2 regions of the Kribbella voronezhensis genome follow, and region 2 is predicted to be linked to the other one. Evidence: riboswitches for the same ligand, from Rfam matches in the RefSeq annotation. Region 2 holds a riboswitch; the other holds the start of a gene.
The links. A riboswitch is a leader RNA that binds a small molecule or an ion and turns the genes downstream of it on or off. The one in region 2 is predicted to bind S-adenosylmethionine.
Positions count from the first base shown of each region.

Region 1: it holds a riboswitch for S-adenosylmethionine, as region 2 does, so the genes downstream of both, EV138_RS01815 (aminotransferase class V-fold PLP-dependent enzyme) here and thrC (threonine synthase) in region 2, are expected to answer to the same signal.

Region 1 is NZ_SOCE01000001.1:390,580-405,741, forward strand. It holds gene EV138_RS01755 (ATP-dependent helicase) at 1-170, shown strand, start outside; gene EV138_RS01760 (Fpg/Nei family DNA glycosylase) at 174-959, shown strand; gene EV138_RS01765 (DUF4262 domain-containing protein) at 1,069-1,500, shown strand; gene EV138_RS01770 (helix-turn-helix domain-containing protein) at 1,686-1,967, opposite strand; gene EV138_RS01775 (CinA family protein) at 2,131-2,625, opposite strand; gene pgsA (CDP-diacylglycerol--glycerol-3-phosphate 3-phosphatidyltransferase) at 2,622-3,245, opposite strand; gene EV138_RS01785 (MiaB/RimO family radical SAM methylthiotransferase) at 3,242-4,933, opposite strand; gene EV138_RS01790 (helix-turn-helix domain-containing protein) at 5,292-6,044, opposite strand; gene EV138_RS01795 (hypothetical protein) at 6,135-6,701, opposite strand; gene EV138_RS01800 (FtsK/SpoIIIE family DNA translocase) at 6,705-9,122, opposite strand; gene EV138_RS01805 (DinB family protein) at 9,423-9,941, opposite strand; gene EV138_RS01810 (hypothetical protein) at 10,034-10,303, opposite strand; SAM riboswitch class IV at 10,433-10,546, shown strand; gene EV138_RS01815 (aminotransferase class V-fold PLP-dependent enzyme) at 10,562-11,926, shown strand; gene EV138_RS01820 (prolyl oligopeptidase family serine peptidase) at 11,943-14,009, opposite strand; gene EV138_RS01825 (alkaline phosphatase D family protein) at 14,037-15,162, opposite strand, start outside.
Region 2 is NZ_SOCE01000001.1:2,504,440-2,519,601, forward strand. It holds gene EV138_RS11315 (hypothetical protein) at 129-797, shown strand; gene EV138_RS11320 (hypothetical protein) at 812-1,012, shown strand; gene EV138_RS11325 (MFS transporter) at 1,072-2,451, shown strand; gene EV138_RS11330 (zinc-dependent alcohol dehydrogenase family protein) at 2,396-3,454, opposite strand; gene EV138_RS11335 (saccharopine dehydrogenase NADP-binding domain-containing protein) at 3,501-4,511, opposite strand; gene EV138_RS11340 (helix-turn-helix domain-containing protein) at 4,584-5,528, shown strand; gene EV138_RS11345 (ubiquitin-like small modifier protein 1) at 5,525-5,803, opposite strand; gene thrC (threonine synthase) at 5,800-7,068, opposite strand; SAM riboswitch class I at 7,079-7,218, opposite strand; gene EV138_RS11355 (cation:proton antiporter) at 7,284-8,534, opposite strand; gene EV138_RS11360 (DNA-3-methyladenine glycosylase family protein) at 8,592-9,539, opposite strand; gene EV138_RS11365 (hypothetical protein) at 9,585-10,061, shown strand; gene otsB (trehalose-phosphatase) at 10,027-10,860, opposite strand; gene EV138_RS11375 (LytR C-terminal domain-containing protein) at 10,857-11,375, opposite strand; gene EV138_RS11380 (DUF3263 domain-containing protein) at 11,443-11,754, opposite strand; gene EV138_RS11385 (amidase) at 11,902-13,338, shown strand; gene EV138_RS11390 (Gfo/Idh/MocA family protein) at 13,329-14,327, shown strand; gene EV138_RS11395 (alpha,alpha-trehalose-phosphate synthase (UDP-forming)) at 14,334-15,162, shown strand, end outside.

The sequences.
Region 1 (15,162 bases), 2.1 Mb from region 2:
TGCTGCAGCCTGCGGTCGATGCCTTGGCACTCGCGATCAGGGACGGGCATTTGGGCAAGCTCAGTGTCGAGACGGCAGACGGTGAGCAGGTCAGGCATACGGCGTTCGGCGATGCGCTGGCGAAGGCCGGCTTCCACGCGACGCCGCGGGGCCTGCGGCTGCGGGCGTGAGCCATGCCTGAGGGAGACACCGTCTGGCGAGCGACGAAGCGGATGGACCAGGCGCTGGCCGGACATGAGCTGATGCGGACGGACTTTCGCGTGCCCACCTTGGCCACGACGGACCTCAGCGGCCGGACGGTGCTCGAAGTTGTTGCTCGCGGCAAGCACCTGCTGATGCGGCTGTCCGGTGGGCTGACGATCCATACCCATTTCCGGATGGAGGGCAGCTGGCATCTGTATCGGCCGGGCGAGCGCTGGAAGGGCGGCCCGGACCATCAGGTGAGAGCCGTGCTCGAGACCGCGAACTGGGTGGCCGTCGGCTACCGGCTGCCGGTGCTCGAAGTTCTTGCCACCGACGCCGAGAACGAGGTGGTCGGGCATCTCGGGCCGGACCTGCTCTCGCCCGGGTTCGACCGGGCGACCGCCATCGCGAATCTGGCGGCCGATCCGTCACGGACCATCAGCGAAGCGCTGCTGGACCAGCGCAACCTGGCCGGCATCGGGAACTTCTACCGCGTCGAGGTCTGCTTTCTGCTCGGTCTGCATCCCTGGCGACCGGTCTCGTCGGTCGACCTCGGGGCGGCGGTCGATCTGAGCCGACGGCTGATGAAGGCCAACTTGCGCAACGGCACCCAGGTCAGCACGGGAGTGGATCGCCCAGGTCAGCGCAGTTGGGTGTTCGAGCGGGCCGGGAAACCGTGCCGGCGGTGCGCCACGACGATTCTGACGGCCCCGATCGGCGAGCCACCGCGCGACCGGGTCAGCTTCTGGTGCCCGAACTGCCAGCCCGCTCTCTGAGCCCTGTGGACAACCCGCCGCACCCCTTCGAATCCGGATACCTTCTCTGACACATCGAACAATTGTTCGAGTCCGAGAGGAGAAGATCATGTGCTTCAAGTGCGACGGAATGACCGATGACCAGTACGCGCGGCTGGTCGAGCAGAACATCAACGCCCACGGGTGGACCGTGCAGCATGTGGAAGCCGACGGCAATCGCAACCCGTCCTTCGCCTACACGCTCGGCCTGAGCCTGCGGGGGCATCCGGAGCTGATCACCTTCGGTTGCCATCCCTACCCCGCCTACAGAGCCCTGGAGCCGCTGGCGCTGGCGGTGCTGGCCGGACGCCGCTTCGACGAGGGCCACGACCTCAGCGACCTGTACGCCGGTCGCCCAGAGCTTCTCCGAGTTCCGGACTCGACGACCCATCTCTTCCTGGCCAACGACCTGTTCCGCAGGCCGGGGCAGCCGCCGATCCCCGCGCTCCAACTGGTTTGGCCGACACGACTACAGCCGATGGCCGAACTCCTCGACTTACCGAGCCACGACGGAGATGTCTGATGAGCCCGTCGCTAGCGCGATGTCGGGTGGGGCCGTCGCTGACGCTCAGGGGCAGCGGATCGGCGGGCAATCGCCGGATACCGGAAGCGGCGCCTAGGCAACCAACAGAGCGGCGGCGGTCGGGCGGCGCTTGGCGACCAACAGGGCGGCCATCAGGCCGCAGAGACAACCAACAGGGCCGGTGGTCAGGCCGCCGAGGCGACGACCGCGGGCTCGTGGGCCAGCACCAGTGCTTCTTCGCGGGCCAGGTCTTCGCTCACTTCGGCGAAGATCGTCGACAGCGGCACATCCAGCGCCGTGCAGATTGCCGCGAGCAACTCACTCGAGGCTTCCTTCTGCCCGCGCTCGACCTCGGACAGATACCCGAGACTGACTCGGGCATCGGCAGACACCTCGCGCAGTGTGCGCCCTTGGCGCAGCCGCTTGCGCCGCAGGACGTCGCCCAGGAGGCCACGAACCAGCACCATGAGGTTTCTCCCTTCCGCCTGTCGGACCGAATCTACTCGCACGGTAGCTCGGCCGTGAGGACCAACGGTACCCGTTGCCGGGTCACTACTCCTCGCAATGTCCAGCTTCGGTGCGCCGTGCCAGTCTGCCCTACCTGTTCCCATGCTGGTCCCAACACTCCGATCAGCCTGGTTCTTCCGCGACGAGCTCGACCGCCAGCTCGAAGACTCCCTGCACACTGCCCCTTCGGACAGCTTCCCGGTCACCGCTCAACGACAACCGCCGAACCCGTACGCCGGCTGGGCCGGCCACGCCGACGTACACGGTTCCCGGCTCGACCCCAGCCTGTGGATCGGGTCCGGCCACACCGGTGGTCGCCAGCCCGTAGGTGGCCCCAAGCCGCTCCCGTACGCCGGAGGCGAGGGCCGCGGCCGTGTCCGGATGGACCGGGCCGACATCGGCCAGCAGGTCCGCGGGGACGCCGGCGAGCGTCGCCTTCAGATCGGTCGCGTAGACGATCACGCCACCTCGGTAGATCGCCGAGATCCCGGGCACTTCGGTCAGCACCGCACCGACCATGCCGCCGGTCAGCGACTCGGCAGTGGCCAGCGTGGCGCCGCGCTCTCGCACGAGGTCGATCAGCTTGTGCATGGCGGCCTGCAACTCGTCGCGCGTCATGGCAATGGCCTCTCGGCCGCCGCGCGGAGGCGGAGTGCTCGGCCGACATAGTCCAGACCCGTGACGAGCGTGACGATCACGGCCGCGCCCATGAAGACGACGGCGGTCCAGTGCAGGACAGCAACGGACTGCCAGGGAAGGAGGTAGAGACCCAGTGCGAACGCCTGCAGGACGGTCTTCAGCTTGCCGCCACGGCTGGCCGGCATCACGCCGTGCCGGATCACCCAGAAGCGGAGCGCGGTCACGCCCCATTCGCGCACCATCACGAGAATGGTCACCCACCAAGGCAGGTCGCCCAGAATGGACAACCCGATGAACGCGGCCCCGGTCAGCGCCTTGTCGGCGATCGGGTCGGCGATCTTGCCGAAGTTGGTGACCAGGTTCCAGCGCCGGGCGATGTCACCGTCGAACCGGTCGGTGACGATGGCCACCACGAAGGCCGCCGTCGCGAGCAGCCGGGCACCTTCGGCGTCGCCACCGTCGCGGAGCAGCAGCCAGACGAACAACGGCACGAGCACGAGCCGCAGCACGGTCAGCGCGTTGGCCACGTTCCAGGCACTCGGCGCGCTGAGCGGGCCGGCTGCCGCGCGCGGCACCGGGTTCGTCGGCGGGATCGTCACGCGGTCAGGTTAGCTGCCGGGACGCCTTCCCGGGTGGCCACGTGCGCGGCGTATTCCGCGATCAGGTCGACACCGTCGCTCCCGACGACCTCAGCGGACACCAGGTCACCGACGGCCAGACCGTCCGGAAGGCCGGTCAGCGTCGTCGAACCGTCCACCTCGGGGCCCTGATGCGCGGCGCGGCCTTCGGCGGTGCCGTCGTCGATCGACTCGATGAGAATCTCCACCGTCTCGCCGATCCGGGCCTCGGCGCGAGCCGAAGTCAGGTCCTCGGCCAGCCGGGTGACCCGGTCGAGGCGAGCCGCGATGGTGTCCTCGTCCAGCTTGCCGTCGTACGTCTCCGCCTCGGTCCCGTCCTCGTCCGAGTAGCCGAACACCCCGATCGCGTCCAGGCCGGCGCGGGAAAGGAAGTCGCAGAGAATGTCCACATCATCCTCGGTCTCCCCCGGGAAGCCGACGATCACATTGCTCCGGATACCCGCGGTCGGCGCCTGCGCGCGGACCAGCTCGATCAGGTCGAGGAAGCGCTCGGCGTCGCCGAACCGGCGCATCCGCCGCAGCAACGGCCCGGAAGCATGCTGGAAGGAGAGATCGAAGTACGGGACGACGCCAGGGGTCGACGCCATCGCCGAGATCAGCGTCGGCCGCATCTCGGCGGGCTGCAGGTACGAGACACGCACTCGGGTCAGGCCCGGGACGGCCGCTATCTCGCCGACGAGCGTCTCCAGCAAGCGCAGATCGCCCAGATCCTTGCCGTACGACGTGGAGTTCTCGGAGACCAGGAAGACCTCGCGGACTCCGTTCTCGGCCAGCCAGTGGGCCTCGCCGAGAACCTCGGTCGGCCGGCGGGAGACGAACGCACCACGGAAGGCAGGGATCGCGCAGAACGCGCAGCGGCGGTCACAGCCCGAGGCGAGCTTGAGCGGCGCCATCGGTCCACCGTCGAGACGGCGTCGCATTACCCGAGGGCCACTGGCCGGCGCGGACTGGAGGTCGGGGGCGTCGATGGTCAGCTCACGCTCAGAAGCCTTGACCGTGCGGCCCTTCAGCTCACGATCGGTCGAGCCGCCGGTGAGATCGGCGCGGGTGACGCCCGCTTTCTCGAGTTCGGCGTCCGTCAAAGCCTGGCCGTCGAGCACACTGAACTCGGCGCTCACCGGTGTCAACGGACGAGCAGCCTCGCCCCGCGAGCCGCTCGTCGACGCTCCCGAGGGGTCGCCGTGGCCGGGGAGTGCGACGCCGGCGGCGCCGGCACGGTCGGCTGGGGCGAGGGGCAGCAGCTTGCGGCGGTCGCGGGGGACGTGTGACTGGTGCTTGTTGCCGGCGAGGATCGACCGCAGGCGCTCGGAGATGTCGGCGTAGTCGTCGAAGCCGAGCACGGCGTCTGTTTCGGGCAGAGCCTCGGCCAGTTGCTCGCCGTACCGCTCGGCGAGGCAGCCGACGGCCACCACGGCCTGCGTGCGGCCGGAGTCCTTGTAGTCCGAGGCGGCCAGCAAGGTGTCGACGGAGTCCTTCTTGGCGGCCTCGACGAAACCACAGGTGTTGACCACCACGGTGTCCGCCTCGGCGGCATCGTCGACGAGGCGGAATCCGCCGGCTTCTAACCGGCCGGCCAGTTCCTCGGAGTCGACGTCGTTACGAGCACAGCCCAGCGTGACCAGGGCGACGGTGGTGGGAGTCTTAGTCATCACCCCCGAGTATGACTGCTCCGCCCACCCCACAGAAACCAGCCCATCAGCACCACTCCCCCAGAGGCACGCGAATCGGCGCCGCCGAGCAGACAGGCGAGCCCCACGGGCAAGTACGCGAACGTATACGCCCGGGGGTGGAGCGAATGTGCACGCGGGGTGGAATAGGTGGGCAGCATGCCGACGATGGCGTACGCAGCCGCCGCACCCACCCGCCGAGGACGCAGGCAGGAGACCCTGGCGCGGAGAGAGCAGGCTGGGCGAGCCGAGCCTATTTGTCGGGGCGAACGGGCCTACTTGTCCGGCGGGCCCGGCCTACTTGTCGGGGCGAACGGGCCTACTTGCCCGGCGAGTGGGCCTACTTGTCTTTTTGGATTGTGCCGGTGGGGGTGATGGTGAAGCGTTTGGATTTGGGGGCCGCTGGTTTGTCGTTGATGCGGATGGTGATGTTGGCCAGGGAGCCGAGGCTGACGCGGATGGAGCCTGGGTAGACGACTGTCTGGGACGAACCGGGGCCCAGCAGGCCCTGGAAGAGTTTGAGGCCGTGGTAGTTCCGCAAGGTGACGTACGAGCCGTCCTTGGTGGCCGTGAGGGTCAACTTGACCTTGTTGGTGGCCGGCTTCACCGGCGTCACGGGCGGTTTCGTCGACGTCTTCGTGGGCGTGGGCTTCGGCGACGGAGTGGTCACGGCGATCGTCGGCGTGGTGCGGGAGGCGTTCGCCTCGATGTCGCTCGGAAGCGTGAAGAGGCGGATCATCCCCCAGCCCATCAGGCAGACCAGGATGGCCCCGACGACGAGTGTCCACCGCGGCCGCGCCGGGTGCAGCGACGGGCCCTTCGCGTTCAGGCGCTCCTCGCGGCGGGTGCGATCTGCGTCCTCGGTCGGGTGGGCCTCGTCGTACTTCGCCAGCAGCACGGCCGGGTCGGCTTTCACGACCCGCGCGATCGCCCGGATATGGCCGCGGGCATAGAAGTTGCTGCCGCAACGGGAGAAGTCGTCGGCTTCCATCGCAGTGAGCAGGCCGCTTCTGATCCGGGTCGCGGCGCTCAGTTGGTCGATCGTCAGGCCCGCCCGTTCGCGGGCTGCTGTGAGCTCGCTGCCGATGCTCACGCCATCACCGCCTCTCCACCGTCCGCCTGACTGTTCGGTCCCGTCGACTCCACTAGTCAACGGTCGCGGGCCGACGGGGTCACGGACGGGTCAGAGTTGTTCCCTGACCGGACATCTGGCATCGGCCAGCATGTGTAGCGCCTGCAGCACTTCCCCGTTCGACGGCCGCGCCGTCAACCCGAACGGTACCGCGAGAGACGTCCCGGTGAGCCGACGGTTGGCATCGGTGACCTTGCGAGTCGCCTCGGGCATCGCGGCGACGACCGGTCCGGGGTCGAGCAGGTGGACCGCGATCCGGCCGTCGTCGAGCAGGTGCCGGCGCCGCAGAACGGTGACTTCTTCGATCTCTTCCCAGCGGGCGCCGATCCACTCGTCGCGGATCCGCAGCCGGATCCCGACCTTGTCGGCGACGAACATGTCCCCGGTCGTCAGGCCCCGCGCGCACACCACCGCCAGCGCGGCGAAGCCGGCGGCCGCGAGCCAGCGCAGTACGCCGGTGGCACTGGTCGACGCGGACGCGGCGAAGCCGATCGCGACCAGGGCCGCCCCGGCCGCGAGCGCGCCGTGGACCTGCTGCGAACCGCGGATCGTGAACTCCTGGCTCACGGCGTCCGCGTCCACCGGGTGGGCGTGGGGCATCGTGGAAGAGGCGGTCACGGGTCACTCTCCTCGCAGTGTGGCGATGAAGTCCTCTAGATCGTCCGGTTTCACCAGTACGTCGCGGGCCTTGGATCCCTCGCTCGGCCCGACCACGCCCCGGCTCTCCAGGATGTCCATCAGCCGGCCCGCCTTGGCGAAACCGACCCGGAGCTTACGCTGCAGCATCGACGTGGAGCCGAACTGCGTGGAAACGATCAGTTCGGCCGCCTGCACGACCAGGTCCATGTCGTCGCCGATCTCGTCGTCGAGGTCCTTCGAAGGACCGGCCACAGCGGTGACGTCCTCGCGGTACGTCGGCTGCAACTGCTCCTTGCAGTGCTCGACGACCGCGCGGATCTCGCTCTCGGTGACCCAGGAACCCTGGATACGCATCGGCTTGCTCGCGCCCATCGGCAGGAACAGCCCGTCGCCCTGACCGACCAGCTTCTCCGCACCAGGCTGGTCGAGGATGACCCGGCTGTCGGCCAGCGACGAGGTCGCGAACGCGAGCCGGGACGGCACGTTGGCCTTGATCAGACCGGTGACCACGTCGACCGAGGGCCGCTGGGTGGCCAGCACCAGGTGGATACCGGCGGCGCGGGCCAGCTGGGTGATCCGGACGATCGAGTCCTCCACGTCGCGCGGCGCGACCATCATCAGGTCGGCCAGCTCGTCGACGATCACCAGCAGGTACGGGTACGGCGAGAGCACGCGCTCGCTGCCCGGCGGTGGCTTCACCTTGCCGCTGCGGACCGCCTTGTTGAAGTCGTCCACGTGCCGGAACCCGAAGGCCGCCAGGTCGTCGTAGCGCATGTCCATCTCGCGCACGACCCACTGCAGCGCCTCGGCCGCCTTCTTGGCGTTGGTGATGATCGGGGTGATCAGGTGCGGGATGCCCTCGTAGTTGTTCAGCTCGACCCGCTTGGGGTCGACCAGCACCATCCGGACCTCGTCCGGCGTGGAGCGCATCAGCACCGAGGTGATCAGCGAGTTCACGAACGACGACTTGCCGGAGCCGGTCGCACCGGCGACCAGCAGGTGCGGCATCTTCGCCATGTTCGCGACGACGAAGCCGCCTTCGACGTCCTTGCCGAGTCCGGCGATCATCGGGTGATGGTCGTTGCGGGCGGTGGCGGACCGGATCACGTCGCCGAGGCTGACGATCTCCTTGTCGGTGTTCGGAATCTCGATGCCGATCGCGGACTTGCCCGGGATCGGCGACAGGATCCGCACGTCGGCGCTGGCGACGGCATACGCGATGTTCTTGCTCAGCGCGGTGACCTTCTCCACCTTCACCGCGGAGCCGAGTTCGACCTCGTACCGCGTGACTGTCGGGCCACGCGTGTAGCCGGTCACCTGCGCGTCGATGCCGAACTGGTCGAACACCTCGGTCAGCCGGTCCACGACAGCATCCGAGGCCTTCGTCCGGGCCTTGTGGACCGAACCAGGCTTCAGAATTTGGCCGTCCGGGAGCGTGTAGGTGATGTCGCCCGACAGGCTGAGCTGCTCGACGCGCTGCGGCAGCGGCGTGTGGGGCGGCGGCTCGGGAGCCGACTCGGGCTGAGCAGCAGGCTTCATCGCGGCCGCGACGGCACCGTAAGCAGGCGGAGCACCAGCGGCCGCGTCACCATCGACGTCGTACGGCTCCTCCTCGGCGGCCTTCTTACGACCACGCTTGGAGATCTCGCGCCCCTCGAGCACAGGTGAGTCGTACGGCTTGACGGTCGGCTCGCCGTCCTCGTCCAGAGCTGCCTTCGCCCGGCGCTCCTTGCGCGTGAGCCGGACAGTCTCGTCCGCGGCGGCCGCGACCGACGGGGCATCCGACGGCAGCTCGGTACGGCCGAGCAGTACGTCGAACGCAGCACGCACTCGCAGCGGCACCGCGTAGATCGGAGTCCCTGTGACCACCAGCGCGCCGAAGATCGACAGCAGCACCAGGAGGGGCGCCGCGACGTACTGCGTGAGTAGGTCGGACAGGAGCGAGGACACGACGTACCCGATTGCGCCGCCGGCGTCCTGGAGGCTGCCGTCGGCCGGGTTGCCCGGGCGAGGGATGCCGTTGGCGATGTGCACCAGGCCGAGCACACCGAGGGAGATCGCCGTCCAGCCGATCACCTGGCGTCCAGCCGGGCCGTTACGGTCCGGGTGACGCAGGGTGCGTAGAGCGATGAACAGAAGCATCAGCGGAACGGCCCAGCCGAGCATGCCGACGCTGCCGCCGACAACAGTCCGTACTGCGTTGCCGACCGCGCCGGGCAGCTCCCACCAGAGCGCGGCGGCCACGACGACAGCCAGGCCGATCAGGGTGAGTCCGGCACCGTCGCGACGGTGTGCCGGGTCGAGGTCACGAGCGCCGTGGCCGACGCCGCGGACGACACTGCCGAGCAGGTGCGCTATGCCGATCCAGCACTTCACGAAGCCACGCCCGAGGTACAGCATGGTGGCCGCGAACGGACCCGCGCCGGTGGATCCGGACGCGCTGGGACGCGCAGTGGTGGAGCCACTGCGCTTCTTCGCGCTCTGCCCACGCTTCTGGGCGCCTGACGGACGGGAGCGTCCACCAGCTGCCGACCGGCCCGTTCCAGGGCTGTTGGCTGCCGACTTCCGCGCCCGCGCCGGGGAAGACGTGCGGGTCGCCATATCTAGCAGGCTACCCCGACAACCTCTCGAGTCCCACGTGTCACACGCCGATCACGCCGCCCCATCCGTAGCGTCACGGCGTGCGCACGGGAGGCTGGATCAAGCGCCGGTGACCCCGTCGAGCTGTTCGCGGACGAAGTCCGCGTGCCCGCAGTGCCGGGCATACTCGCCGATCAGGTGGATGTAGATCATCCGCAGCGACGACACCTGGCCGCCGAAGGTGAACTGCTCGTCGAGCGATCGCCCCGCCGCCGCCTTGTCGGACAGCGCCCATTCCTCGATCAGACCTTCGTACTCCGACCGGGCGCGACTCGCGTCGATCAGCTCGAAGTCCGCGTCCTTGCCGAGCTCCGGGGCGAAGACCGGATCGGCCGGCGAGCCGTCGGCGAAGTGGATCCGGAACCAGATCCGCTCCACCTTGGTGAGGTGCCGGATCAACCCGAGCAGCGAGAGATTCGACGGCGGCGCGGGGCGCTCGGCCAGTTGCTCGGCGGTCAGCCCGGCGCACTTGTGCAACAGCGTGGTCCGGTAGAAGTCCAGGTAGCCGGCGAGCAGTTCCCGCTCGGGCGCCACCAGCGAGCCCTCGGGCCGGGTGACTTCGGGTGCGATCCAGGTCATCCGCGCATCCTCCCCCGCCGACACCACGCAGTACCAATCCTTATCAAGGCAACTACGACCGGCCCGCGTGCTCCTGCGGCGAGCCACCGGGGTTATCCAGCGGCGATGAACCGCAGCCCGTCCCGCAGGTAGACCCGCGGATTCGTGTCGAGGTGGCTCGCCCAGTCCGGCGCGGACTCGCCGCGCAGCCAGGCATACCTCGCCAGCCCGTAGCCGGACGGGAAGAACGCAGGCTCGGGAAGGACGACCGGGCGCTGCAGGATCTCGGTGCCGAACTCGTTGGCGAGCCAGTCCAGCCACTCCTCGATCCAGAGCTGTTCCTCGGTGCGCACCGGGCACTTCGGCTGCTTGTTCCACCACATCGTGACCACCTCCAGCTCGTCGGACGCAAAGCGCCTCCGAGAAGTTGCGTCTCAGCATGCGTCCGCAAATCTCAGGAAGCGAGATTGCTGCTGGCGCACCGACCGGCTCGTTGGTTACGGTCTTGGGCAGGTCATGAGTGTCAGCGTCAAGCCCCGGCTCGCTGGCCGGCAACCCTCCTCCGCGGTGGGGTGCCCCGGGTGAGGACCCGGCCGTTCGGATGCCCCGATCGGCAAGTGCGGACCACCGGGAGCAGAAACATGTCGATCCTCTCCATCCTCGAGCCTGCCAACGCCACCGTCGCGCGGCCGGCCGGCGTTCGGCTGACCAACGGCAGCATCCCCGCCACGGTCGGCTCCGACCTGCTGGTGCCGCTGGCCGACGGCCGCGTCACCGATTACGCCAACTTCGACCACGGCGCGAGCGCACCCTGTCTGGAGTCCGTACGAGCCGCAGTGGAGGCCGCCCTGCCCTCGTACGCGTCCGTGCATCGCGGCAACGGCTACGCGTCCCGGATCACCACCCAGTGGTACGAGCGGGCCCGCGCCGAGGTGCACGGTTTCGTCGGCGCTCGCGAGGACGACCAGGTCATCTTCACGCGGCAGACCACCGACGCTCTCAACCTCCTCGCCCGCGCAGTACCGGCCGACGCGACGGTGATCGTGTTCGAGTCCGAGCACCACGCGGCCCTGCTCCCCTGGCCGGCAGAGCGCACTGTGCGTCTAGCGGCGCCGAGCTCGACGAACCAGGCCGTCACCGCCGTCGCCGACGCACTGCGCAGCGCACCCGAAGGACCGCGGCTGGTCGTCATCACCGGCGCTTCCAACGTCACCGGGGAGATCTTTCCGATCGCAGAGATCGCCGCTGTCGCCAGGGCTCACGGTGCCCGGGTCTGTCTCGACGCAGCCCAGCTGGCGCCGCATCGCGTGGTCGACATCGAAGAGCTCGACGTCGACTGGGTCGCCCTGTCCGGCCACAAGCTGTACGCCCCGTACGGCGTGGGTGCGTTGATCGGCCGCACCGACTGGCTCGACGCCGCAGACCCCTACCTGTACGGCGGTGGCGCGACTGCCTCCGTCAACGGCAACGAGACGGTGTGGAACCAAGGACCGGCAAGGCACGAGGGCGGCTCCCCCAACGTCATCGGCGCGATCGCCCTGGCAGCAGCGTGTGCGGCGATCACCAAGCACCGCGAGGCGATCGAGCAGCACGAGTGCACCCTGCTGCCGCGGCTCCGGACCGGCCTGGCCCAGGTGCCCGGCGTCACGACGTACTCGATCTTCGGGGCCGAGGCTGATCGGGTCGGCACCGTTTGCTTCACCGTCGAGGGCATCAGCTCGACCCTGGTCTCCGCTGCCCTCGCCGCCGAGTACGGCATCGGCGTACGCGACGGCAAGTTCTGCGCGCACCCGCTGGTCGGCCACCTACTCGCCGACTCCCCCGAGCACGGTACTGCGGTGCGCGCGAGCCTCGGTCTCGCCACGACCCGCGAGCACGTCGACCGCCTCGTCAACGCCGTTCGCACCCTGGCCACCAACGGCTTGAGCCGCCGCTACGAAGAGTCCACCCACGGCTGCCAGCCTGCCGACGACCCGCGAGACCTGGTAGCCCCACGGATCTGGTGACCCGCACCCGCACCTCCTACTGCTCAGGAGGTACGAGACCTGTGTGGTGAGCAGCGAACGCCAGCAGGTCGGCCCACTCGGATGCGACCATCGCAGCGGGCTTTCCGAAGCCGTGACCGGTATCGACCTCGATACGGGTCAGGACCGGAGCAGATCCCGCCTGCGCGTGTTGCAGGGCTGCCATGAACTTGTGGCTGTGCAGTGGCACCACCCGGTCGTCGTGGTCGCCGGTGACGACCAGGGTTGCCGGGTACGCCGAACCGTCGTGCAGGTTGTGGAGTGGTGAGTAGGCCAGCAGGTCCTCGAACTGCTCGGGGTCGTCCGGCAGGCCGAAGTCCGAGGCCCAGGCGGCACCCACGGTGAAGAGGTGGAAGCGAAGCATGTCCATCACGCCGACACCAGGCAGGGCGACGGCGAAGAGGTCCGGTCGCTGCGTCATGACGGCGCCGATCAGCAACCCGCCATTGCTGCGGCCGTGGATGGCGAGCTGCGCGGCTGTGGTCACCCGCGTCTTCTGCAGGTGCTCGGCCACGGCGATGAAGTCGTCGAACACGTTCTGCTTGTTCTTGAGCCGCCCCTCCTCGTACCACGCGGTGCCGTACTCGCCGCCGCCTCGCAGGTTGGTGATCACCAGTACGCCGCCGGCCGCGAGCCAGGCGGGCCACCCCGGCCGGTAGTCGGTGAAGATCGGGACCCGGAAGCCGCCGTACCCGTACATCACCGTGGGCCGTGGCTCCGACAGGTCCAGGTCCGCCCGGCTGATCACGAAGTACGGCACCTCGCGCCCGGGCTCGACGACGCGCCGCACGGTGATCTCCGGTGCCGCGAAGGTCTCACCGGCAGGCGCCAGCGACGGCAGCGGCCGGAGATCGCCGGACGCGGCAGACACGACGTACGAGAGCGTCGGCTCCGTCGGGGACGACAGTCCGACGAACAGCTCGTCGTACTTCGCGCCGCCGGTGACATCGACCAGTCCGCCACTCGCGAGCGGCACCGAACGCGTGTTGCCGCCGTCGATGTCGTGCAACCTGAGCTCGGGCTGGGCGTCGACCAGGTAGAGCGTCGCCAGCCCGCCCGAGGTCGCATACGCCGACCGCAGCGCGTTCTCGCCCTCGGGGATCACGTCGGTGAAGTTGCCGTCGAAATCACTGCTCACCAAGCGGCCGCGCGGCGCATCCCGGTCCGTCCGCAGGATCAGCCGGTCTCCCGCCATCCGGACGAAGTCGATCTCGTCGGCGAACTCGTCGATCACCTTGATCGGATCGCCCAGCCCGTCGGTCGTGATCGGGTAGAGCCACAACCGGGTGGCGGCGTCGGTGCCTTCGTGCAGGTGCATGACGACGTACCGGTCGTCCTCGGACACCACCGGTGTCACGAAGATCCGCGGCTGGTCCGGGAAGCTCAACACCAACTGGTCGTCGGCCTGCGGCGTCCCGATCTTGTGCAGCTTGAGCTGACCACCGCCGAGCACCTTCGTCTCGGTCCCCTCACTGCGTCCGCCGGCGGGATAGTGCGAGTAGAGGTACGCCGAGGAGTCGGGCAGCCAGACCGCCTCGGAGAACTTGGCCTCGGTGACCACGTCGTCCACCTCGGCACCGGTCGCGACCTCGAGCAGCCGGAACGTGGTCCAGTCGCTGCCACTCTCGTTGATCCCGTAGGCGAAGTAGCGGCCGTCCGGGCTGACCGTGAAGGTGCCGAGCGAATCCGTACCGCCTTCGGACAGCGTGTTCGGGTCGATCAGCACCCGGCCGCCGTCGAGCAACGCGGCGAGCGTGTCGGCGACGTACACGACGTCCTGCGCCTTCGTCCCGTCGTTGCGGCCGACGAAGAACCATCCCGAGGACTGCACGGGCACCCCGGCGCGTGGCCGGCGAAGGATCGCGGTCATCGCCTGCTGGAACCAGCCGCGTTCGTCGTACTGCGTGAGCACGCTTTCGGTGAAGGCGTTCTGCCGACTCACCCAGTCCTTGGTCTCGGCGGCATCGGCGTCCTCGAGCCAGCGGTACGGATCGGCGATCTGGTGCCCGTGCAGCGTTTCGACGACACTCTCGTCGCGACGGCTCTCGGGATAGTCGGCAGTCATACCGCCAACCTAGTACGCCGAATCGGCTCAGCTCGAAGGATTTCCCCTTCCTGCCGGCTGGAGCTCCTTGCGCCACAGCACGGTGCCGTAGAGGTCGCGCAGTGAGACGGTGAACGCCCCACTGTGCGGGTCGATCTCGGCATGACCGAAGAACTGATTGCCGCCGCTCGGCGGCTGGCCGGGGAAGTCCGCCGCCTTCTGGAACTCGACCTTGGGGCCGAAGGTCGGGTCGAGCGCGTTCGGTCCGAAGGTGCCGGCGTTCACCGGTCCGGCGACGATCTCCCAGAACGGATCGAAGTCGGTGTACGCCGCCCGCGCCGGGTCGTAGTGGTGAGCGGCGCAGTAGTGCACGTCCGCGGTCAGCCAGACCGTGTTGCGCACCTTGCGCCGCTTGAACTGGCTCAGCACCCACGCGATCTCGTGCTCGCGTCCGCCCGGAGCTCCTGCCAGTCCGTTGGCAACCGCCTCGATCTCGGTACCGTCCGGGACCAGCAGGCCGAGCGGCATGTCACTCGCGATCACCTTCCAGGTTGCCTTCGACGCCGCGACCTCGCGCACCAGCCAGGCGGCCTGCTCCGCGCCGAGCATCGCGACCGGTCCGGCCACCCCGGGAGCGGGGTTGGCGCCGCGATAGGTCCGCATATCGAGGCAGAACACGTCGAGCAGCGGGCCGTGGCTCACCTTGCGATAGATCCGGTCGCGCTCCGCGGTGTGCACCATCGGGAGGTACTCGAGGAACGCCTTGCGGGCGCGGGAGGCGAGCACATCCACCCGCTTCTCGGTGTAGCGGCCGTCGGTCAGGATCTCGCCGGGATACCAGTTGTTCAGCGTCTCGTGGTCGTCCCACTGGCTGATGATCGGCACCTCGGCGTACAGCTCGCGGACGTTCTGGTCGAGCAGGTTGTACTTGTACCGGCCGCGGTACTCCGCCAGCGTCTCGGCGACCTTCGAGACCTCCTCGGTCACCACGTTCTTCCAAATGGTGCCGTCGGCAACATTCACGATCGCCTGGATCGGCCCGTCGGCGTAGATGTTGTCGCCGGAGTGCAGGAAGAAGTCGGGCCGCGTCCGGTGCATCGCCCTGTACGCGATCATGCCGCCGAAATCCGGGTTGATCCCGTACCCCTGGCCGGCCGTGTCACCGGTGAAGACG
Region 2 (15,162 bases):
GATCCAGGTCTGCGGACGATCCGCCCGGAGCGCGTAGCGCCGGCGCGGGGAGCGATGTGCCCGGAGTGGGTGGATCCGGGTCTGCGGACGACCTGCCGGGAGCGCCGGAGGCCTCGCGGGGGGAGCCGGTGGAGGAGGTTCGGCGGATCAGGCGGGCGCGGATCCGGGCGCTGGCCCGGTTGCGGTTGCTGGCCGGTGCGCTGCGGATCGCCCGCGGCAAGGCAGAGTGGGCGGCGTACCGGCGTACGGTCGTGACGGCGGTCAGCTACGGGCTACTGGGGCTGGCGTTCGTGCTCGGCGTGATCTGGTTCTTCTTCCCGGGCAACAGCCGCTGGGAGCCGGCCGTCAACTCGCTCACCCTGGTCGCGGGGCTGACCGGCATCTTCGTCGAACGGCTCACCGCCGAAGCAGAACGGCGTACCGAGGTACTGCGAGCCGTCGCGGACGAGTTGCAGGAGAACACCCGGCTGCTGTCCGACGAGCGGTTCTCCCCGAATACGCCGACCCAGCGCCAGGTCTACCCGCGTCTGGTCGTCTCGGCGGTCGACCTCGCCCTCGTCTCCGGCGCACTCGGCCGGCACCGCGACGCCGAACTCGTCGGCCTGCTGCACCGCTGGCGCGACACCGTCCACCTGTTCAACCGCCGCCTCGACCTGACCGAGATCAGCACCTTCTCGAACACGATCTCGTCCGCCGAACTGGCCGCCTTCCACCGCGCCCTCCACCGCGAGAACAGTTACTTCGCCGCCACCCGAGAAATGCTCGAAACCCTCCTCAACCGACTCCCACCCACCTGAGTCAGGACGGCCGGGTGGCCAGGAAGTTGAGGACCACCAGCCGCAGTACGACCGTCCCCTCCTGGTTGCGGGTCGAACTGTTCAGCGAACTCGACGATCTGCGGACCGTCGACGCGGATCGTGCCCGGATGCTCCGCCACCTGCCCGACCACGTAGTGCTCGAAATACCTCTCCTCGGAAGCACTCTGCATGCGACCATCCTCCACTCGAAGTAGACACTGTCTATTTTGGCAGTAGACACTGTCTACTATCAAGGGAGACAGGAGCAGACAACGTGCCTCAAGCAAGTCCGACAACGACGAGACACCGGGATACGGCGGGCTGGGTCGTGCTGGTCGCCAGTGTCGCCGGGGCGATGGTTGTGGCGCTCGACGGGACGGTGTTGCTGCTCGCGCAGCCGGTGCTCGGCCGCGAACTGGGGGCCTCGGTCGCGCAGGTGCAGTGGACCAGTACGGCGTACTTGCTGATGGTCGCCAGTTTGCTGGTGCTGGCCGGGCGGCTCGGCGATCGGTACGGGCACGGGCGACTGCTCTGGGTCGGGAGTCTCGGCTTCGGAGTGGTGTCGGCCGGCCTGCTCGTCGCGCCGACCATCGGCTGGGTGATCGCTCTGCGAGCACTCCAGGGAATCTTCGCCGCGCTGCTCCAGCCCGCCACCTTGGCGTTGTTGCGGATCGCCTATCCGCCGGATCGGCTGCGCCGTGCGATCGGCATCCGCACCAGTGCGATCGGCCTCGCAGCGGCGGCCGGGCCTCTCCTCGGCGGCATCCTGGTCGCGCGCTTCGGCTGGCGAGCCGTCTTCGCCATCAATCTCCCGGTCGCCTTGCTGATCGTCGTACTGGCGTTGCTCCTGCGAGTTCCGGCACCCGCAGTGCCGCCTGACCTGCGGGTCAACTTGCTCGGCGCGACGCTGCTCGCGTGGCCGTTGGCAGCGCTGGTCTACACAGTTGCCGGCCTGCAGGAGCACGGCTCGGGAGAGACAACGATCGGCACGCTGCTGGTCATCGCCGGTGCTGCGAGTTTCGTAGTTCACGAGCACCGGACCGAGCAGCCCTTCATCCCAAGCTCGGTGGCGGGTTCGCGGCCGGTGATGGCCTCGATGAGCCTGCTGCTGATCGTCACCAGCGGGATGTTCGGGGCACTGTTCGTCGCCACTTTCCGGTTACAGCAAACGCTGACTCCGCTGGCAGCCGGGCTGCACGTCCTTCCCTTGACGATCGTGATGGTCGCCGGCGCACCCTTCGCCGGCAACGCCGTACTCCGGTACGGCGCGCGCTGGACCGCCGTCGCCGGGACGATCCTGGTCGCCGTCGGCATCGCCACGTCACCCCAGAGCAACGTCATCGGCAGCCTCGGCTTCGCCGTGCTCGGCGCAGGCTTCGCCGTGGTGATGGTGACGGCCACGGGAACCGTCGTCGGCGACGCACCGGCTGGTTGTGCCGGGGTAGTCGGCGGCATCAAGCAAACCGCGATGAACATCGGCCCGACCCTCGGCATCGCCGTCGCGAGCGGCCTCGCCGACGCAGCAGCAGGAGCGGGCGCAGCAACAGGAGGGGCCGCGGCAGCAGGAGCCACCGCGGCATCCGCAGTACTGGCCGCGATCAGTCTGGTCGCGTTGATCCCAGCGACGCTGTTGCCCCCGGCCGGATCACGGTGACGCCGGCCGGCGTACCGAGGTTCAATTCTTCAAGCGCAGCAGGGACTTCGGCCAGTGAGATCGTGCGGGTGACCAGCTCAGCCGGCTTGAGTTCGCCGGACGCGACCAGCGCCAGCATCTCGGGATAGTGATGCGCCGCCATGCCATGACTGCCGAGCCATTCGAGCTCCTGCCAGATCAGCCCAGACACGTCGACCTGTACGCCGTCCGGCAGCAACCCCACTTGCAGATGCCGTCCCCGCGGCCGCAGCGATCGCAGTGCGTCCTGAACGATCTCGTTCGAGCCGAGCGCATCCATCGTCACGTGCGCCCCGCCACCGGTGGACTCACGAATCCGCGCGACAGCCTCCGGACCAGCCGTCACAACCTCGACCGCCCCGTACTTCGCGGCCAGTGCGAGCGCGGCAGGATTGGTGTCAACGGCAACGACTTTCGCCCCGAGCGCCGCCGCGATCATCACCGCGGACAACCCGATCCCGCCACACCCGAAGATCACCACGCTCTCCCCCGCGACCACCCGGCCGACCTGCCGGACCGCCCGGTACGACGTGGCGAAGCGGCACCCGAGTCCCGCAGCCGTGTCGAAGTCCAGGTCGTCGGGAAGCCGGACCAGGTTCACCTGCGCGAACGGCAGCGCGACGTACTCCGCGAAGGACCCCCAATAGTTGAACCCCGGCTGCAGTTGGTTGGGGCACACCTGCTGATTCCCGGCAGCACACTGCTCACAGGTCCCGCACGCGCAGATGAACGGCGAGGTGACCCGGTCGCCGACCGCCCAGCCCTCGACACCCTCACCGACTGCCGCGATCGTCCCGGCCAGCTCATGACCCGGGACATGCGGCAGCACGATGTCGGAATCATGCCCTTGCCACCCGTGCCAGTCGCTGCGGCACAGCCCGGTCGCCTCGACCTTCACGACCACTCCACCGGGCTGCACCTCGGGCGACGGAACTTCCTGGACCGACGGCAGTACGCCGTACTGCTCGACCACTATCGCGCGCATCAGCCCATCCTCAGTGACAACGGCCGCCCAGGCCAGCCGACACCGCTCAGCCGGGCAGCTCGACCGAGAGGTGCGGAGCCAACGAGCGCAGGAAGTCGGCCGCGTCGAACATCGCGCCGGCCGACGCGATCCCGGTGGTCCGGAAGCGACCGTCCAAGATCCGCTGGACGGCCTCGACGACGAGCGGCGCGGTGACGGCGTAGATGTCCTGACCGGAGGCGCTCGCGCGACGCTCGACGCCGCCCGCGCGGACCAGGACATCGACGACGAAGGTCTGGTCCGAGCGGCCCGACGAGTCGACCGAAGGGGCCGGGGTGTCCGCGTCGGCCAGATCCCGCGCCGCCTCGACGCTCATGTAGGTACGAACCTCGGGCACGTCCAGGTGGCTGGGAACAGTCACCACATCAGCCATCGTGAACCCCGCGACGACAGCCCGCCGGCCGAGTGGCTCCGGGAAGCGCCAATCCTCCTCCGCCAGCTTCTCGTCGTGGTACTCGAGCGCGCCGCCCGTGAACCGGACGCGGCGGCCCCCACGACGATCGTGTGACACCTCGCCGGCGACTCGCGTGCCCGGCGTCGGATGCCAACTGCTCAACCCGTAGGCGACATGCACCTCGTCCGCGGCCGTCCACTCACCCATCGCCGCGGTCACCAGCAGATCGCCCAGTCCGCCGTAGAAGGCCATCGCCGGTACGACGGGAACACCTTCGGCGCCGGACGTGTAGGTCGTCACGTTCGCCTCGATCTCGGCCGCGACGTCCAGGTACGGAATCCCTGCCCGCAAAGCCGCTTCGAGCACCGGCCCGGCCGTCACCGCGAACGGCCCGGCCGCGTTGATCACCGCTGCTGCTCCGGCCAGGGCCTTGTCCAGCGAGCCCGGGTCGTCGACCGTCGCCGGCCGAACCTCCAGGCCGGCCCACAACGCTTCCAACCGAGCCCCGTCCCGCCCGGACACCACCGGGGTCAGGCCGCGCCGGACTAGCTCCTCGACGACGAACCGACCCGTGTGACCTGTAGCGCCGTAGACAACCACTGCTGATTCCTCGATATCGCTCATGCGGTCCACTCTGCCGGTCGGACCCCTCCGACTGTGAGAGTCCCGAACGACACCATGCGTACACTTTCGGACATGCACACCCTGGCGCTGGCCACCGCGGGCCGCATCCTGCACTTCGAGCTCGGCGTCGCGTACGAGATCTTCGGCAATCCCCCACGCGGGTCCGAAAGCAGTTGGTACGACGTGTCGCTCTGTGGGCCCGGTCCGATCCAGGTCGGCCCGTTCCAGCTCGAGCCGGACCACGGCCTGGAGCACCTGGTCACCGCCGACACCGTGGTCGTGCCCGCGTACGTCGATGTCGACGACCCGCTGCCGATGGAACTGGTGGAGGCCGTGCGAGCGGCGTACGAGGCAGGTGCCCGGATCGCCTCTCTGTGCACCGGGGCGTTCGTCCTCGGCGCCGCCGGGCTTCTCGATGGGCGCCGGGCGACGACCCACTGGGCCCACGCCGATGAGCTGAGCGCCCGGTATCCACTGGCGCTGGTCGACCCGGATGTGCTCTACACCGACAACGGCCAAGTCCTCACCGCCGCCGGCAAGGCGGCCGCGGTCGACCTGTGCCTGCACCTGGTCAACCTCGATCACGGCGCGGCCGTGGCGAACACGGTCGCCCGCCGCCTCGTCGTACCACCGCATCGTGATGGCGGTCAGGCCCAGTTCGTCACCACGCCGATCCAGGTCTCCGGCGACCATCAGCTGGCCAGGTTGCTCGCCTGGACCCAGGAGCGGCTGGACCAGCCGCTGACCGTCACCGACCTGGCCCGCAAGGCGAACACGAGCCCTCGCCACCTCGGCCGCCAGTTCCGGGCCGTCACCGGGCAGGCGCCGATCCAATGGCTCCTGACCCAGCGCGTACGCCGGGCGCAGGAACTCCTGGAATCCACCGACGAGAGCGTCGAAGCGGTCGCCGTCGCCACCGGCCTGGGCACCGCGACGACGCTACGTCGTCAGTTCAAGCGGATCGTCGGCGTCCCACCGGACACCTACCGCCGCTCGTTCCGCACTGCGAGGATCTAGCAGCCGCCGGCGACGGCCGGGATGATCGAGACCTGGCCGCCGTCCTTGATCGCGGTCTGCAGGCCCTCGGAGAACCGGACGTCGTCGTTGTCGACGTACACGTTGACGAACCGGCGCAGCTCACCGGACTCGTCCAGGACCCGGCCCTTGATGCCCGGGTACGACGTGTCCAGCGACTCCAGCACCTCGCTCAGCGTCGAACCTTCGACGGACACCTCGGAGGCACCCTGGGTGTAGGGCCGCAGGATGGTCGGGACGCGCACGCTCACACTCACTGCAGACCTGCCTTCACGAAGGCGTCGTAGGACGCGGGGATGGTCACCTTCGGGCCGACCCGGTCGGCCACGGCGTCGAGCGTCTTGAGCCCGTCGCCGGAGTTGATGATCACCGTCTCGGCCTCGGGGTCGAGCTGGCCGGTCGCGATCAGCTTCTTCAGCGTCGCGACGGTGACGCCACCCGCGGTCTCGGTGAAGATGCCCTCGGTCCGGGCCAGCAGCTGGATGCCTTCGATGACCTCTTCGTCGCTGACGTCCTCGATCACCCCGCCGGTACGCCGGGCGACGTCGAGCACGTACGGTCCGTCGGCCGGGTTGCCGATCGCCAGCGACTTCGCGATGGTGTCCGGCTTGACCGGCTTGACCACGTCGTACCCGTCGCGGAACGCCTGGGCGACGGGCGAGCAGCCGGTCGCCTGCGCGCCGTAGATCTTGTAGTCGGTGGCGTCGACCAGGCCCAGCTTGCCGAGCTCGGTGAAGCCCTTGTCGATCTTGGTCAGCTGCGAACCGGACGCGACCGGGATCACCACCTGCTGCGGGATCCGCCAGCCGAGCTGCTCGGCGATCTCGAAGGCGAGCGTCTTGGAGCCCTCGGAGTAGTACGGGCGGACGTTGACGTTCACGAACGCCCAGCCGTCCTCCTCACCGGCGATCTCGGAGGCGAGCTTGTTCACGTCGTCGTAGTTGCCCTCGACGGCGACCAGCGTGCCGCCGTACACGGCGGTGGTGATCACCTTCGGGCGCTCGAGGTCGTGCGGGATGAAGACGACCGAGCGGATCCCGGCCCGGGCGGCCGCGGCGGCGACGGCGTTGGCCAGGTTGCCGGTGGAGGGACAGGCGAACACCTTCATGCCGAGCTCGCGGGTGGCGCTGAGCGCACTGGCGACGACCCGGTCCTTGAAGGAGTGGGTCGGGTTGCCGGAGTCGTCCTTCACCCACAGCTTGCGCAGGCCGAGCTCGCGAGCCAGGTTGCCGGCGTCGATCAGCCGGGTGTAGCCGGGCTCGGTGTTCGGGTAGCTGGCCACGTCGACCGGGACGGGCAGCAGTGGCTGGTAGCGCCAGATGTTCTTGGGTCCGGCTTCGATCTGCTCACGCGTGATGGCCGGGAACTCGTACCCGACCTCCAGCGGACCGAAGCACTCCATACAGGCGTAGAACGGGCCGAGTTCGGATTTCGCGCCACAAGCCCGGCAGCTCAGGTGCGTTCCGTTGCCGAAGGCACCTTCACGGATGGTGTGCGGGGCGGTGGCGGTGCTCTGGCTCATGGAGGTTCCCTCCTCATCTTCCCCGGACCGGATCTCGGCGCGGGACGGATTTGGCACCGTTCCGCCGCGAGCGCCTCGGATCGAGGACGTCAACGGGGAGGGTTGCCGGGACTTCAACGGGCCGTTTCCCTCAGTCCCTCTGGATGAGCACTGCCGAGGTTACCCAATCGGGTCCACATTGTGTCCGGCATTCCCACTATCCGAGACAGCCGATCTCACTCCCGCGCGCGTTCGCGGCGCGACTCCAGCATCCGCATCAGCGGTGTGGCCGCCATTCCGTGGACCAGCACACTGAAGACCACCGTGAAGGCGACGGTCGCCCACAGCGACGGCAGCTCGGGCCCGAAATCCTCGGCCGCGTAGGCCAGGTAGAACACCGAACCGACCCCGCGCACACCGAACGCGGCGGTCACCCAGCGCTCGGACGGCCCGAGCGGCGTCCCCCGCAGCGAGAGCCACGCGGTCAGCGGGCGGATCACCAGTACCAGCCCGACCCCGATTGCCGCGCCGGCCACGGTCAGCGGTTTCAGGATCCCGCCGGTGATGGCGACCCCGAGCAGGAGCAGGATGCCCCAGGTCAGGATGTGTTCGAGCTCCTCGACGAAGCCGTGCAGTTCCTGGTGGAAGTCGTGACCGCGCTCGGCCGCCCGCAGCGTCAGGGCGGCCACGAACACGGCGATGAAGCCGTAGCCGTGCAGCACCTGGGCCAGACCGTAGACCCCCAACGTCACCGCGAGGGCGAAGACCGGCTCGCGGGAGTCGGCCAGCCGGAACGTGCGCGACGGCGCCGCGAAGGCCATCCGGCCGAGCAGCCAGCCGGCCGCGACCCCGACGGCGATGCCGATCACGGTCTTGCCGACCAGGTTCCAGGCGAACCACTCCAGTCCCCAGTCGCCGACCGCGCCCTTGGTCGCGGCGAACACCGCCGCATAGACGAACGGGAACGCCAGTCCGTCGTTCAGTCCGGCCTCCGAGGTCAGCGCGAAGCGCACCTCGTCGTCCTCCTCGGGCTCCGCGCCGTCGCCGGTCGTCGGTCCCTGGACCTGGACGTCGGAGGCGAGCACCGGGTCCGTCGGCGCGAGCACGGCGCCGAGCAGCAGAGCCGTCGCGGGCGCCAGACCGAGCAGCCAGCCGGCTCCCGCCACGGCGGCGATGCAGGCCGGCATGGCGATCAGCAGCAGTCGCCAGGTCACCTTCCAGCGCCGCCAGCCGATCGGACGATCGATCGCCAGCCCGACGCCCATCAGCGCGATCAGAATGGTCAGCTCGGCCAGATGCTTGGTCAGCCCTGGTTCCGCGATCGGGCTCAGGTGGCTCCGGTCCACCGCCAGGCCGAGCAGCAGCCCGGCGCCGACGAAGGCGATCGGAGCCGAGATCGCATACCGGCGCAGCAGCCGCGGCAGGATCGCGCCGACCAGCAACGCCACTCCGGCGACCAGGTAGAGCCCGTCCCCATCGATTCGCATTTGCCTCGACCCTAATGGCCCGTGGTCGAAACTTGTTCAAGTGATCGCGGTGGCCACTCAGCGCAGCCGGTGGGTAGCTCCGGGAGTGTGGGTGGGGAGGGACTTGCGGGGTCCGTACCGCGGGTGGCCGAGACCGGACAGCTGCAGCAGGGCCTGGACGCGGTAGCGATGACCGCGGTATGGCTCGATGAGTTCGGCGGTGCCTTCGTCGTCGAGTTCCTCACCGGTCAAGGCGTACGAGACGTTGCGGGAGACGTGATAGTCGGCGAACGAGAACGCGTCGGCGTCGCCGTGCGCCCGCTGCCGTACTTCGGCTGCCGTCCACACCCCGACGCCCGGCAGCGATCGCAGCCGCCGCTCGATCTCGGCGGAGTCGGTCAGCTCGAGCGTCCGCTCCAAGGCGACCGCGCGCGTCGCCGCCGTGATGACCACCCGCGAACGACGGCCCTCGACACCCGCGCGCAACCACTGCCACGACGGAATCAGCCGCCACTGCTCCGGCGACGGCGGGACCATCATCCGGCGGCCGTCCGGCGACCCTGGCCCCGGCGCCGGTTCGCCGTACTCGCGCAGCAGCATCCGCCAGCCGGCGAACGCTTCCTTCCCGGTCACGACCTGCTCGATCCCGGCAGCGGCCATCGCCTCGAACACCGCTCGCGTCCGCGGCACCCGGAAGTGGGAGAACCGTCTGGCTGCCTCCACCAGCGGCTTGTGCTCCGGCAGCGGCTCGAAACCTTCCCAGCTGTCCGCTTCCCCGAGCAGTTCCGGTACGCCGTCCAGCGCCCAGCTCGCTCCCGGCCCCCACGCCTCGGCCTCGACCTCAGCCACCCCGGGGTACGGGGTCAAGCGCAGCAGCACCGGTCCGTCGGGCGTCCTGGTGGCGCGCCAGACAGTGCGTCCGTCGTACACGTAGGCAGGATCGCCAGGCCCCTTCCGCAGTCCCCCGATCACCAGTTGGGGATCCACAGGCCGCCCGGGCCGCCACCGTCGTACCACCGAACTCACGGCGCAAGTCTTACCTACCCCGCCGACAGAACCACATACTGAGTCATGGCGATGTCGGGGTGGCAGGCTGTGAAGCTGGTGGTGAACACGCTCAACCTCTCCACGCTCACCGGCGTCCTGGTCGCACTGGCCGGGCGGGCGCGGATCAGCCGGGGGCCGCGGGGGTTGTTCTACGCGACGGGGTACCGGCCGAAGTTCCCGGTGGCCGGCGCCTTCACGATCGGGAACCTCATCCTGACCAAGCACGACCGCGCGTACTTCGAGGAGCAGCCGCGACTGGTCCGGCACGAGGAACGGCACTCCTGGCAGTACTTCTGCCTGATCGGCCTCCCGATGCTGCCGCTGTACGCCGTCGCGGCCGGCTGGTCCTTCCTCCGCACCGGCTGCCCGGCGTCCCGCAACATCTTCGAGCGGTTGGCCGACCTCGCCGACGGGAGCTACACCGAACACCCGGTGCAGCCGCTCGGCCGGACGCTGAGCCAGGCGTTCAGCGCGTTGCGATCGCGTCCGCGAGAGCGGTGAGCACCGTGACGACCCCCGCAGGGTCGTCCACGACGATGTCGGCCGACTCGATGAGCCCAGTTGCCCCTGAGGAACGAGCAGCGACCAGTACGGCGTACAGGCCGTCGCTGCGGAGGCTGTCGATCGCCTTGAAGGCTGCGAGGTCGCCCAGATCGTCCCCGGCGTACAGGACGGAGCGGGCGCCGCTGCTCTCGAGCAAACGACGCAGGGCAACGCCTTTGTCGATACCGGGTGGGCGCAACTCCAGGACGAGGTTGCCCGGCTCCAGGTGCAGGCCGACCGACTCCGCCAGCTCCGACAGCGGCGTACGCAACGCCTCCAGAGCACCCACGGGATCAGGCAGTCTGCGGGTGTGAACGGCCAGCGAGCTGTCCTTGTCCTCGACATAGGCGTCCGGCAGCCCCGCCTCTTGCAGTACGCCGGGTAGGCGCTCGCGGGCGACAGCGACACCCTCCGGCACCGGCTCGCTCGTGATGGCCCCTGTCGAGGCCTCCCAACGCTCCAACCCGTAGTGACCCAGTACTACGAGTCGCCCGAGTCCTGCGTGCCCGCTGACACCGGACAGCTCGGTGGCGACCAGCGCAGGTCGACCGGTGACGATCGCTACCTGCCCGACAGTCCCGGCCAGGCGGGCGAGTGCATCCAGTGCTCCGTCGGCCGCGCGGGACATCGCCGGGTCCTCGACCAAGGGCGACAGAGTGCCGTCGAAGTCCGAAGCGATCACCGCCCCGGCAGGATCCTTGACGATCGCCTCCCAGCCCTCCCGCCCGGCCGGTGTCGCCAGAACGGGGGTACTCATCCGGCGTAGTCCGTCGTCAGGATGACGGTCAGCCTGTCCTTCTTCATGTTGTCCAGCGCGTCCTTGGTCCGGCCCACGTGGATGTCCTTGGCGAGCTGGACGGCCGCGGCTTCCATGCCGGCCGGGAAGTAGACGGTGCTGGTGACGATCTTGCCGTGCCAGTTGTCGCGGCCGGCCACGGTCCAGCCGGCCTGCCGGGCACGGATCGAGACGTCCTCGGCGAGTCCCTTGCGCGGGGTGTTGTTGTACACCTCGACGGCGGGCCGCTCGGAGACCGGAACAGAGGGCTCGACAGGCGGCGCAGAGGTCGGCTGGGTGGTCGGTTCAGAAGAAGGTGCGGAGGTCGGCGCCGACGTCGGGGCCGAGGTGGGCGCGGTCGACGGCTCGGCGCTCGGCGTCGGCTTGGTGACCGCTGAAGCGGAAGGCGTGGGCGTCGAGGCTTTCGGGCCGGAGTCGGCCGCGGAACTGCTGCCCCTCGTCCCGAACAGCACCAGCAGCCCACCGACGATGGCCACGACGGCAAGCACAGCGACGAGAGACGAAAGGACCTGGCCCTTGTCGTCCCTGTAGCGGGGTGTCAATTCAGACCTCGATGCCCAAGCGACGGGCGGAGCGGGCGCGCTGCCTGGCGGCGCGGAGACGACGGAGCCGCTTGACCAGCAGCGGGTCGTGCGCGAGTGCCTCGGGGCGGTCGATCAGCGCGTTCAGCACCTGGTAGTAGCGGGTCGCCGACATCTGGAACTGGTCCCGGATCGCCTGCTCCTTGGCGCCGGCGTACTTCCACCAGTGCCGCTCGAAGCCCAGGATCGCTCCGTCGCGGTCCGACAACCCAGCGACGGCCGGCTGGGCTGCTTCGGCGGCGGAGCCGGAGGAGCTGGCGTTGGCGCTGTCCATCTGCTGGTGTCTCCCGTGCGGTCGGTGATCGTCCGTCCGCGTTCCACTGTACGGGTGAACAACAGTCATGTCATTCACCCTGCGCCTGGTGGCGGCGACATGTCGGGCGGACGGTCAGGCGGGCCCAACTCTGGCAGGATCGTCGGTGTGAGCTCAACTCGACAGGGCCCCGGCGACGTGTCGCCCGGCCCGCGACCCGCCATCGCGACGGTCGAAGAGCTGCAGGCCCGGCAGTCCGAGGTGGACCCGCTGATCAACAGTGTCTGCACGCCGAACCCAGCCGCGCTGACCGAAGCCGCCCGTCTGGACACGGAACGTGCGGACGGCCGGATCCGCGGCCCGCTGCACGGGATGCCGGTCCTGGTGAAGGACAACATCGACACCGCCGACCTGCCGACCACCGCAGGCTCCCTCGCCCTGGCCGACCAGCCTCCACCGCCGTACGACGCCCCGCTGGTCCGCCGCCTGCGCGAAGCGGGCTGCATCGTGCTCGGCAAGACCAACCTGAGCGAGTGGGCCAACTTCCGCGGCTCGTCCTCGTCGTCCGGCTGGAGCGGGTACGGCGGTCTCACCCGCAATCCGTATGCGTTGAACCGTTCCCCGGGCGGCTCGTCCAGCGGCTCCGGCGCCGCGGTCGCCGCCGGCCTCGCGGAGCTCGCCATCGGCACGGAGACGAACGGGTCGATCGTCTGCCCGGCTGCGCTGAACGGGATCGTCGGACTGAAGCCGACCGTCGGCCTGATCCCGCAGCAGGGGATCATCCCGCTGTCACACTCCCAGGACACCGCCGGCCCGATGACGAAGACGGTCCGGCAAGCAGCCGCGCTGCTGACCGTGATGACCGGCGGCGGCACGGACTACGAAGCGCACTGCCTCGACGACGACCTGACCGGCGTACGGATCGGCGTACCGCGTGGTCCGCTGTGGGGGTATTCGCTCGGCCTCGACCGGGTCACCGAGGAGGCCCTGTCGCTGTTGTCGGCGGCCGGCGCGACCGTCGTGGACGGCTTGTCGCTGCCGACGCCGGGCAGCGAGGAGGACCAGGTCGCGATCCTGTTCCACGAGATGAAGGTCGACCTCGCGGCGTACCTCGCGACCCGTCACCCCGGCGGTCCGCGCACTCTCGCCGACGTGATCGCGTTCAACAAGGCGCATGCGGACGAGGAGCTGCGGTACTTCGGCCAGGAGCTGTTCGAGCGGTCCGAGCAGACCGACGGACTGGACTCACCGGTCTACGTGGCCGCCCGGTTGTCGGCGCTCCGGGCCGGCCGCGACGGGATCGACGGCCTGCTCCGTGACCACCAGCTCGACGCGTTCGTCACCCCGTCGTACTCGCCGGCCTGGTCGATCGACCTGGTCAACGGCGATCACGTCCTCGGCAGCTCGTCGACCCATGCCGCCCTGGCCGGCTACCCGCTCATCTCGGTGCCGTCCGGATCGGTCGAAGGACTGCCGGTCGGCATCACGTTCCACGGCACCGGCCGGAGTGATGCCACCCTCATTCGCTTGGCTCACGCGTTCGAAACCGCGAGAATCAAGGCACACGGCCCGTTCCCGACCCCGGAGTTCAGACAGTGGGTATAGATCGCGTCCGCTGGGGAATTGTTGCTACCGGCAATATCTCCACCTCGTTCACCAAGGACCTCGCGGTACTGGACGACGCCGTGGTGACCGCGATCGCGTCCCGTTCCCAGGACAGTGCCGAGCGGTTCGGTGCGGAGTTCGGGATCGAGCACCGGTTCGACGACTACCAGCGGCTGATCGATTCCGGCGTGGTGGACGTGCTCTACATCGGCACCCCGCATCCGCAGCACTACTCGATCGCCCGGGCCGCCTTGCAGGCCGGTATCGCGGTGCTGTGCGAGAAGCCGGTCACGCTGACGGCCAAGCAGGCCCGCGACCTGATCGCGGTGGCCGTCGAGAACGACACCCTCTTCGCCGAGGCGATGTGGATGCGCACCAACCCCGTCGTCCAGGCGATGTTCGCGGACCTGGCCAAGGGTGTGGTCGGCGAGCCGATGCAGGCGCTGGCGGACTTCGGGTTCCATCGCCAGCAGCTCGCGCCGCGGCTGCTCGACCGCGACCTGGGCGGCGGCATCCTGATGGACGGCGGCATCTACCCGATGACGTTCGGCTACATGGCGCTCGGCCGCCCCGAGGAGGTCAAGGCCGTCGGATCTCTCAATGAGGACGGCGTCGACCTCAGCGTGGCGATGGCCTGGAAGTACGCCTCCGGCGCCGTGGCCGCGCTCACCTGCGGACTGCGCTCGCATCACCCGTTCACCGCGTCGGTCAGTGGTCCGGAGGGCTCGCTGCTGCTGCCGGGCGCGTTCCACCACCCGGAGTACTACGTACGCCAGACCGCCTCGGGTGACGAGCGGGTCGACGTACCGGTGCATGGCCTTGGGTACCACTATGAAGCAGCCGAGGTGATGCGCTCGATGCGCGCCGGCCTGGTCGAGTGCCCCGCACTCCCGCACGCCGCCACGGTCGAGATCCTCGAGCTGCTCGACGAAACCCGTAGACAGATCGGGGTCAGCTACCCCGGCGACGACGAATACCTGGGTGGATAACTACTGATGCCGAGCGGACGCAGTTCCTTCGTGGTGGTGGCCAACCGGCTGCCGGTCGACCGGATCGAGATGCCCGACGGCACAACAGCTTGGCGCCGCAGCCCAGGCGGGCTGGTCACCGCGCTGGCACCGGTGATGCAGCGCCACCACGGCGCCTGGATCGGCTGGACCGGCGGCGCGGACGAGAAGGTGGACCCGTTCGACGAGGGCGGTATGCACCTGGTCCCGGTGACGCTGTCGGCCGAGGACATCCAGCTGTACTACGAAGGCTTCTCCAACGCGACGCTCTGGCCGCTGTACCACGACGTGATCGTGCCGCCCGAGTTCCACCGCGAGTGGTGGGAGTCGTACGTCGCGGTGAACCGCCGGTTCGCCGAGGCCGCCGCCGACGCGGCCGACGACAACGCGGTGGTCTGGGTGCACGACTACCAGTTGCAGCTCGTCCCGGCGATGCTGCGCCGCCTGCGTCCCGACGTACGGATCGGTTTCTTCCTGCACATCCCGTTCCCGCCCACCGAGCTGTTCGCGCAGATGCCGTGGCGGCGGCAGATCCTGGACGGGTTGATGGGTGCCGACCTGGTCGGCTTCCAGCGGCCCGGTGCCGCGTCGAACTTCGCCCGGCTGGCCCGCAACCGGATGGGTCTGCGGACCCGCGGCGACCGCATCCACCTGCCCGACGACCGGATCGTCCGGGCCAAGGCGTTCCCGATCTCCATCGACGTCGGCGAGCTCGAGCAGCTCGCCCGCCAGCCGGAGACCGAGGAGCGGGCCAAGGAGATGCGCAAGGAGGTCGGCAACCCGGCGCACATCCTGCTCGGCGTCGACCGGCTCGACT